2 regions of the Pseudocitrobacter faecalis genome follow, and region 2 is predicted to be linked to the other one. Evidence: predicted binding sites of a transcription regulator. Region 2 holds the regulator's gene; the other holds the start of a gene.
What was found. The regulator LexA, encoded in region 2, represses DNA repair genes until DNA is damaged. The targets are predictions, from matches to a motif close to TNCTGTATGTACATACAGNA.

Region 1 (4,536 bases), 110 kb from region 2:
ATGAAGAATCGGCGAAAGATGGCTGGCAGCGCATGCTGGCGTGGTTTGCGCAATATGGCGGCAAGAAATAAGCGTTTTGCCCGGTAATGCATTCGCTTACCGGGCCTCAACATTCTACCCCTGACGCAGATTCTGCGCCGCCTGCACCATATTCGCCAGCGCCGCACGGGTCTCTGGCCAGCCGCGGGTTTTCAGGCCACAGTCCGGATTCACCCACAAGCGTTCCGCCGGAATGCGCTGTTCGGCTTTCTTCAGCAGCGCTTCAATCCACGCCACGCTCGGCACGTTAGGCGAGTGAATGTCATACACCCCCGGCCCGATTTCGTTTGGGTAATCAAACTCTTCAAACGACTCCAGCAGTTCCATATCAGAGCGCGAGGTTTCGATGGTAATGACGTCGGCGTCCAGCGCGGCAATTGAATCCATGATGTCGTTGAACTCGCAGTAACACATGTGAGTGTGGATTTGCGTGTCATCTTTCGCCACAGCCGCGTTGATACGGAAAGCTTCCACGCCCCACTGGAGGTATGCGTCCCAGTCACTACGGCGTAGTGGTAAACCTTCGCGCAGCGCGGGTTCGTCGATCTGAATGATACCGATACCTGCCGCTTCCAGATCCGCGACTTCATCACGCAGCGCCAGCGCAATCTGTTTGGCGATAGTTTCACGACTCACGTCTTCACGCGGGAAGGACCAGCAGAGAATCGTCACCGGCCCCGTCAGCATCCCTTTTACCGGTTTGTCGGTCAGTGACTGCGCATACTTCGCCCATTCAACGGTAATGGCTTCCGGGCGACTAACGTCACCAATGACAATTGGCGGTTTCACGCAGCGGGAACCGTAGCTCTGTACCCAGCCGTTTTGCGTAAACACAAAGCCGTCCAGGTGTTCGCCGAAGTATTCCACCATGTCGTTACGCTCGGCTTCACCGTGAACCAGCACATCAAGCCCTAAACGTTCCTGCTCAACAATGGCCTGTTTAATCTGTTCTGCAATCCCCGTGCGGTAGTGGTTAGCGTCGAGATTCCCCTTTTTGAAATCCAGGCGCAGAGTGCGAATTTCCGTGGTTTGCGGGAAGGAACCAATCGTGGTGGTCGGCCAGGCCGGGAGATTAAAACGCGCACGCTGGGCTTGCGCCCGCACATCATACGCATTTGCACGCTGGCTATCCTGCGCGGTAATCGCCGCCAGGCGTTGTTCCACCGCCGCATTATGCACGCGGGTCGAGTGACGACGAGCCTGGATCGGGGCACTCCACGCTGCCAGCGCAGACGTATCACCGCTATTAAGCGCATCGCGCAGCAGCGCCAGCTCTTCACATTTTTGCAGAGCGAAAGCAAACCAGCTTTTCACCTCCGCATCCAGACGCGTTTCCACGCTCAGATCGATAGGGCTATGCAGCAGCGAGCAGGAAGAGGCAACCCAGAGTTCACGTTTACCGACAATCTCGCAAATTTGTGCATATTTTTCCGTAAGATCGGCGCGCCAGACGTTACGTCCGTTAATCAACCCGGCGGAAAGCAGCCAGTCGGCAGGCAAGCGCTTATGCAGTTCGACAACATCATCTTTGCCATGAACCAGGTCAACATGCAGGCCCTGGATCGGCAGAGTAGTAATGGTATTCAGATTAGGCGTGACGCCTTCAAAATAGGTGGTCAGCAGCAATTTTACCGCCCCCTGAAGGGCATCAAAAGCAGGTTGATAAGCCTCTAGCCACGCCTGCGGGAGTTCCAGCACCAGTGCCGGCTCATCAATCTGCACCCACTCGATGCCGCGTTTTGCCAGCTCACTGAGCACCTGTTGATAAACAGGCAGAAGGTCGTTCAGCAAACTCAGACGATCGAACTGCTCACCTTTGACTTTACCCAACCATAGATAGGTTACCGGGCCCAGCAGCACGGGCTTCACGTTATGGCCCAGCGCCAGCGCTTCGTCCACTTCTTCCAGCAGTTGTGTCCAGGTCAGCTTGAACTGCTGGCCTTTGGCGAACTCTGGCACCAGGTAATGGTAGTTGGTGTTAAACCATTTGGTCATTTCCGCTGCCGCCGCCGGTTCACCGGTCGGTGCGCGGCCGCGACCAATGCGGAATAAGGTATCGATATCCACCGATCCATCGCTGTTCTGATGACGAGCCGGAACGTTACCCAGCATCAGGCTGGTCGTCAGAACATGGTCGTACCAGGCGAAATCGCCCACCGGCAGCAGGTCGATACCAGCCTGTTTTTGCTGATCCCAGTGACGCGCGCGCAGTTCACGCCCAACCGACAGCAGTTCTTCCTGAGTCGACTTCCCCGCCCAGTAGCTTTCTTGCGCTTTTTTCAGCTCGCGACGCAGGCCAACGCGAGGGAAACCGAGGATGTGATTAAGAATGGTCATGGTATGCCCCTTATGGAATTTTCATGATTTAGCCGTCCAGATGTTTACACATCCATAATTGGCGGTTACTGTATATTCCTCAAGCGCAAATTGTTCATGCCGAAGTGAAGGACTTTCATGATCGAAGTTAAACATCTGAAGACGCTACAAGCGTTGCGGAACTGCGGGTCGCTCGCCGCTGCGGCGGCCACGCTGCATCAGACTCAATCCGCCCTTTCCCACCAGTTCAGCGATCTGGAACAGCGCCTTGGCTTTCGGCTATTTGTACGTAAGAGCCAGCCGCTGCGCTTTACGCCGCAGGGCGAGATCCTGCTCCAGTTGGCAAACCAGGTGCTGCCGCAAATCAGCCAGGCACTTCAGGCCTGTAACGAGCCACAGCAGACACGCCTGCGCATTGCCATTGAGTGTCATAGCTGCATTCAATGGCTGACGCCTGCACTGGAAAACTTCCATAAAAACTGGCCGCAGGTTGAGATGGATTTTAAATCCGGCGTCACATTTGACCCGCAGCCTTCGCTGCAGCAGGGCGAGCTGGATCTGGTCATGACGTCCGATATTCTGCCGCGCAGCGGGCTGCACTATTCGCCGATGTTTGATTACGAGGTGCGTCTGGTGATCGCGCCTGACCATCCACTGGCGGCAAAAACGCGCATTACGCCGGACGATCTCGCCAGCGAAACGCTGCTGATTTATCCGGTGCAGCGCTCACGCCTGGATATCTGGCGTCACTTCCTGCAACCGGCGGGCATCAGCCCGTCACTGAAAAGCGTCGATAACACGTTATTGTTGATTCAGATGGTTGCCGCTCGCATGGGGATTGCCGCGCTGCCGCATTGGGTGGTGGAGAGTTTTGAGCGCCAGGGTCTGATGGTCACCAAACCCCTGGGTGAAGGTTTGTGGAGCCGACTGTACGCCGCCGTGCGCGATGGCGAGCAGCGTCAGCCGGTGACGGAGGCGTTTATTCGTTCAGCGCGGAACCACGCGTGCGATCATCTTCCGTTCGTGAAGAGCGCGGAGCGACCCACTTTCGATGCACCCACAGCGACGCCAGGATCACCAGCGCGCCTGTAATGAATGTCGGCCAGTGCGGCTGTTGATGCCAGATAGCCAGGTTAACCAGCAGCCCCGCCGGCACATGCATATTGTTCATAATACCCAGCGTTCCGGCATCCACCTGCGTGGCACCGTAGTTCCACATAAAGTAGCCAATCCCGGAAGCCACCACGCCAAGAAAGACCAGAATGCCCCATTGCAGCGTGGTTTCAGGCATCTTCTGAGCGTTGCCCAACAGCGACCACGCCACAATCGCCACCAAAAACGCGCCAAGATAGAACCACGCAAAAGCGTTATGCTGCGGCATCGGGCGGGTTTCCATCAGACGTTTGTAGCCCACCATACCCATCGCGAAGGTGATATTGGAGAGCTGCACCAGCAACAAGCCCGTCCAGAAGTGCGAGGTTACCTGATCGTAGCGGATAATCCCCGCGCCAATCACTGCCAGCAAGGCGCTAAACGCATAGCCCCAGCGCAGGCGACGCTTGCTCATCAGGTCATAAATCAGGGTGATATAGAGCGGCGTCAGCACGGTGAATAGCAACAGTTCGGACACCGTCAGGTAGAGATACGCGCGGAAACTTAGCATATACATCACGCCAAGCTGCATCGCACCCACCAGCATATACAGGCCGACCGTTTTCAGGCTGTTGCCACGGGTACGCAGAAACGGCAGAAAGACGAGTGCTGCCAGGCCAACGCGCACCAGCACGGCAAAATAGCTGTCGACGTGCCCGGCCAGATACTCGCCGTAAAAGCTAAAAGAGAAGGCCCACAGAAGAGTGGTAATAATGAGTAGCGCCACAATGAATGTCTCTCAGGAAGATGAACACGCATTGTAGCGAAGAGAATGGTTGACGACTGAGCAATAAATACTCAGTCGTCATTTTTTTAATCAAGATAGAGCTTACGCAGGTAGTGCGGCACCGCGTCATCCGCGTTCGATCCAATCACTTCCAGTTCCGGATGCAAATCTTTCAGGCGCTGATGCGCGCCGGCCATGATGCAGCCTTTGCCCGCCATCGACAGCATTTCGGCATCGTTCATGCCGTCGCCAAAGGCGATACAGTCTTGCAGGCTATAGCCCAGTTTCTTCGCAACGGCTTC
Region 2 (4,536 bases):
GTTCATCATCAGCTCCTTATCATTCGATCATGGATGAGATATCACTTCGTCCTTCGGCGTTCATTTCTGCTGAACGTGATAATAAGTGTAGAAGAGGATATCGCTGACGATTCACTATTCAGAATCTTTAACCATCCTCGCCGTTATGTCTGCGAAGAGAACCAGGTGCCTTTTTGCCAGTGGCGACGCCAGATAACCGCCAGCGACAGGCCACGCAGTGCAAGGAACACCGCCAGCGCCAGCCATAAACCGTGATTGCCTAATACCGGCACCGTCAGCAGCGTTAGGGCGAACCCGGCGGCGGCAACGGCCATACTGTTACGCATTTCCGCGCCGCGTGTTGCGCCGATAAACATGCCGTCCAGCAGGTAGCACCAGACACCAATTACCGGCAATATGGCCTGCCAGAGCACATAGCGATCGGCGAGCTGCTGCAACGACGGCAGCGACGTCAGCATCGCCACGATATGACTGCCCGCCAGCGCGTACACCAGCGCAAAAACCAGTGCAACAATCCCCGCCTGGCGGCAGGCCGCGTGCCAGACCTGTTGCAACTGACTGTCATCACGCGCGCCGTAAGCCTGCCCGGAGTGCGCTTCCACCGCATAGGCAAAGCCATCCAGCGCGTAGGCGGTGAAGGTGAGCATGGTCATTAGCACCGCATTGACCGCCACCACATCGCTGCCCAGCCGCGCACCGAATACGGTCAATGCGCCAAAACAGAGCTGAAGTAATAGCGAGCGCAGCATAATGTCGCGATTGAGCGCCAGCAGGCTGCGCATATTTCCGCGCCAGGCCGTCTTCAGCATGTCAGAGGTAATCCCGCGCAGCACCAGCACCTTACGCGCCATCAGCAGGCCAATGATCATCGTGGCATATTCGGCAATCACCGTCGCCAGCGCCGCCCCCTGCACGTTCATATGCAGGCCCATCACCAGCCACAGGTCGAGGACAATGTTCAGGACGTTGCCGACGATCAGCAAAATCACCGGCGCACGCGCGTACTGAACGCCGAGCAGCCACCCCAGCAGCACCAGGTTCGCCAGCGAGGCGGGCGCGCTTAACCAGCGAATTTCAAGGAAGCGCCGCGCCTGCTCGAGCACTGCATCGCTCCCGCCAACAATGGTGAGCGCCAGATTGATAAGCGGCCCTTTAAACACCACGATGAGCAGACCAGCGCCTAACGCCAGCAACAGCGGTTGCACCAGCGCACGGGCAAGCCGGAGGGGATCTTTCGCGCCGAAGGCCTGCGCGGTTAAGCCCGTGGTGCTCATGCGTAAAAAGAGCAGCAGCATAAACAGGAAGCTGGTCGCCGTTGCGCCAATCGCCACGCCGCCGAGATAGACCGCGCTATCCAGATGACCAATCACCGCCGTATCCACAAGACCCAGCAGGGGAACCGTGATATTGGAGAAAATCATGGGAAGGGCGAGACGCCATAATGCCTTGTCGGCAGCCGTGAAGAGCGACATGCTTACGAACCTGAACAGAAAAGAGAACGAACAACGGCGCATGGTGCGCCGTTGTTATCGGGAGAGGATTACAGCCATTCGCCGTTGCGGATCACGCCAACGGCCAGCCCTTCAATGGAGAAGTTCTGACGGCGAAGATCGACGACAATCGGGGAAAACTCGCTGTTTTCCGGCAGCAGTTCGACGACGTTGCCCTGTTTTTTCAGGCGTTTTACGGTCACTTCTTCGTCGATACGCGCAACAACCACCTGACCGTTACGCACGTCCTGGGTTTTATGCACCGCGAGCAGATCGCCGTCCATAATACCGATGTCTTTCATCGACATGCCGCTAACACGCAGCAGGAAGTCAGCATTGGGTTTAAACAGCGAAGGATCGACCTGATAGTGACCTTCAATGTGCTGCTGCGCCAGCAACGGCTCACCGGCGGCAACGCGGCCAATCAGCGGCAGGCCGGTTTCTTCTTCCACCAGCAGGCGAATACCGCGCGATGCGCCCGAAACAATTTCTATGACGCCTTTACGCGCCAGTGCTTTCAGATGCTCTTCCGCCGCATTCGGGGAACGGAACCCCAGGCGCTGAGCAATTTCCGCACGTGTCGGCGGCATGCCCGTTTGGCCGATATGATCTCGGATGAGATCAAACACCTCTTGCTGCCTGGTCGTTAACGCTTTCATTCCGCCCCCTGGGTGTATATACAGTTATGCTGTGAGTATATACAGTTAACGGCTATTTTGGAACCGCAAAACGCACAAAATACAGGAGTTTTCGCAGATTATGCGAGGCTCAGTGGAAATGCGACCACAGCAGTACGGCCCAGGTCATCACCGCGACGAAAATCGCCAGCAATACCGCCGCAGAGCCCATGTCTTTTGCCCGCCCGGAGAGTTCGTGATACTCCGAACCAATGCGGTCGACCACCGCTTCCAGCGCACTATTGAGAATTTCCACTATCATCACCAGAAGGACGGAGCTTATCAGCAAGACGCGGGTAATGGCGTCAACGTCCAGCCAACACGCGATGATAATGGCCACAACCGAGGCGACCCCTTCCTGGCGGAACGCAGCTTCGTTTATCCACGCTGCGCGAAAACCTTTCCAGGAATAACCAGCCGCTTTGATAATTCGGGTGAGTCCAGTGGTATTATTGGCCATTAAATAGAACCTTTTAGCGTTATACGCATCAATGACAGTAGCTGTTATCGGCGGTAGAACAGAAATCCTGCTGACTTTCTGATATTCTTGCCGCGCATTTGCATGATTAACCAGAGGCTTTACATCGTTTATGTCCGGTTGGCCACGAATTTACTACAAATTACTGAATTTACCATTAAGCATACTGGTAAAAAGCAAGTCTATTCCGGCAGAGCCTGCCCAGGAATTGGGGCTCGATACCTCGCGCCCGATCATGTACGTCCTGCCTTATAACTCGAAGGCCGACTTACTGACCTTGCGCGCCCAGTGCCTGGCGCACGATCTCCCCGACCCGCTTGAGCCGCTGGAGATCGACGGCACCCTATTGCCCCGCTATGTGTTCATCCATGGCGGCCCGCGCGTGTTCACCTATTACACGCCGAAAGAAGAGTCTATCAAGCTGTTCCACGACTATCTCGATCTGCATCGCAGCAATCCGAATCTGGACGTGCAGATGGTGCCGGTATCGGTGATGTTTGGTCGTCGTCCGGGGCGTGAAAAAGGCGAGGTGAACCCGCCGCTGCGCATGCTAAACGGCATCCAGAAATTCTTCGCCGTCTCCTGGCTGGGCCGTGACAGCTTTGTGCGCTTCTCGCCGTCCGTCTCGTTGCGCCGTATGGCCGATGAACACGGTACCGATAAAATTATCGCGCAAAAACTGGCGCGCGTGGCGCGTATGCACTTCGCTCGCCAGCGTCTGGCGGCGGTAGGCCCGCGACTGCCGGCACGTCAGGATCTCTTCAATAAGCTGCTCGCTTCGCGCGCGATTGCCAAAGCGGTTGAAGACGAAGCACGCAGCAAAAAAATCTCCCATGAGAAAGCGCAGCAGAACGCCATCGCGCTGATGGAAGAGATTGCCGCCAACTTCTCCTACGAGATGATTCGCCTGACTGACCGCATTCTGGGCTTCACCTGGAACCGGCTTTATCAGGGGATTAACGTGCACAACGCCGAGCGCGTTCGCCAGCTGGCGCACGACGGCCACGAGATTGTGTATGTGCCGTGTCACCGTAGCCATATGGACTACCTGCTGCTCTCCTATGTGTTGTATCACCAGGGGCTGGTGCCGCCGCATATTGCCGCCGGTATCAACCTGAATTTCTGGCCAGCCGGCCCGATTTTCCGTCGTCTGGGCGCATTCTTTATTCGCCGTACCTTTAAGGGCAACAAACTCTACTCCACCGTGTTCCGCGAGTATCTCGGCGAGCTGTTCAGCCGGGGTTATTCTGTTGAATACTTTGTGGAAGGCGGGCGTTCCCGTACCGGTCGTTTGCTCGATCCGAAAACCGGTACACTGTCGATGACCATTCAGGCGATGCTGCGCGGCGGCACACGTCCTATCACGCTGGTGCCGATTTACATCGGTTACGAGCACGTGATGGAAGTCGGTACGTATGCAAAAGAACTGCGTGGCGCGACCAAAGAGAAAGAGAGTCTTCCGCAGATGCTCAAGGGCTTGAGCAAACTGCGTAACCTGGGCCAGGGCTACGTTAACTTCGGCGAGCCGATTCCGCTGATGAACTACCTGAACCATCACGTACCGGAGTGGCGCGAGTCTATCGATCCTATCGAAGCCATTCGTCCGGCATGGCTGACGCCGACGGTTAACGGTATCGCCGCCGAACTGATGGTGCGCATCAACAACGCAGGCGCGGCGAACGCCATGAACCTGTGCTGTACTGCGCTGCTGGCGTCTCGTCAGCGTTCACTGACCCGCGAACAGTTAACTCAACAGTTGGATTGCTACCTGTCGCTGCTGCGCAACGCACCGTATTCGCCGGACGCCACCACGCCAAACGTGACGGCAGGCGAGCTTATCGACCACGCGCTGCAGATGAACAAGTTCGAAGTCGAGAAAGATACCATCGGC

Region 1: the regulator LexA is predicted to act here: its motif matches at 2,443-2,462, upstream of metR (HTH-type transcriptional regulator MetR).

The regions. Positions count from the first base shown of each region.
Region 1 covers NZ_CBDDNJ010000002.1:4,256,338-4,260,873, forward strand. The annotation lists gene ACOXYR_RS20605 (dienelactone hydrolase family protein) at 1-71, shown strand, start outside; gene metE (5-methyltetrahydropteroyltriglutamate--homocysteine S-methyltransferase) at 115-2,376, opposite strand; gene metR (HTH-type transcriptional regulator MetR) at 2,494-3,447, shown strand; gene bioP (biotin transporter) at 3,335-4,234, opposite strand; gene yigL (sugar/pyridoxal phosphate phosphatase YigL) at 4,321-4,536, opposite strand, start outside.
Region 2 covers NZ_CBDDNJ010000002.1:4,149,598-4,154,133, forward strand. The annotation lists gene ACOXYR_RS20120 (CsbD family protein) at 1-6, opposite strand, end outside; gene dinF (MATE family efflux transporter DinF) at 144-1,472, opposite strand; gene lexA (transcriptional repressor LexA) at 1,541-2,149, opposite strand; gene ACOXYR_RS20135 (diacylglycerol kinase) at 2,259-2,627, opposite strand; gene plsB (glycerol-3-phosphate 1-O-acyltransferase PlsB) at 2,758-4,536, shown strand, end outside.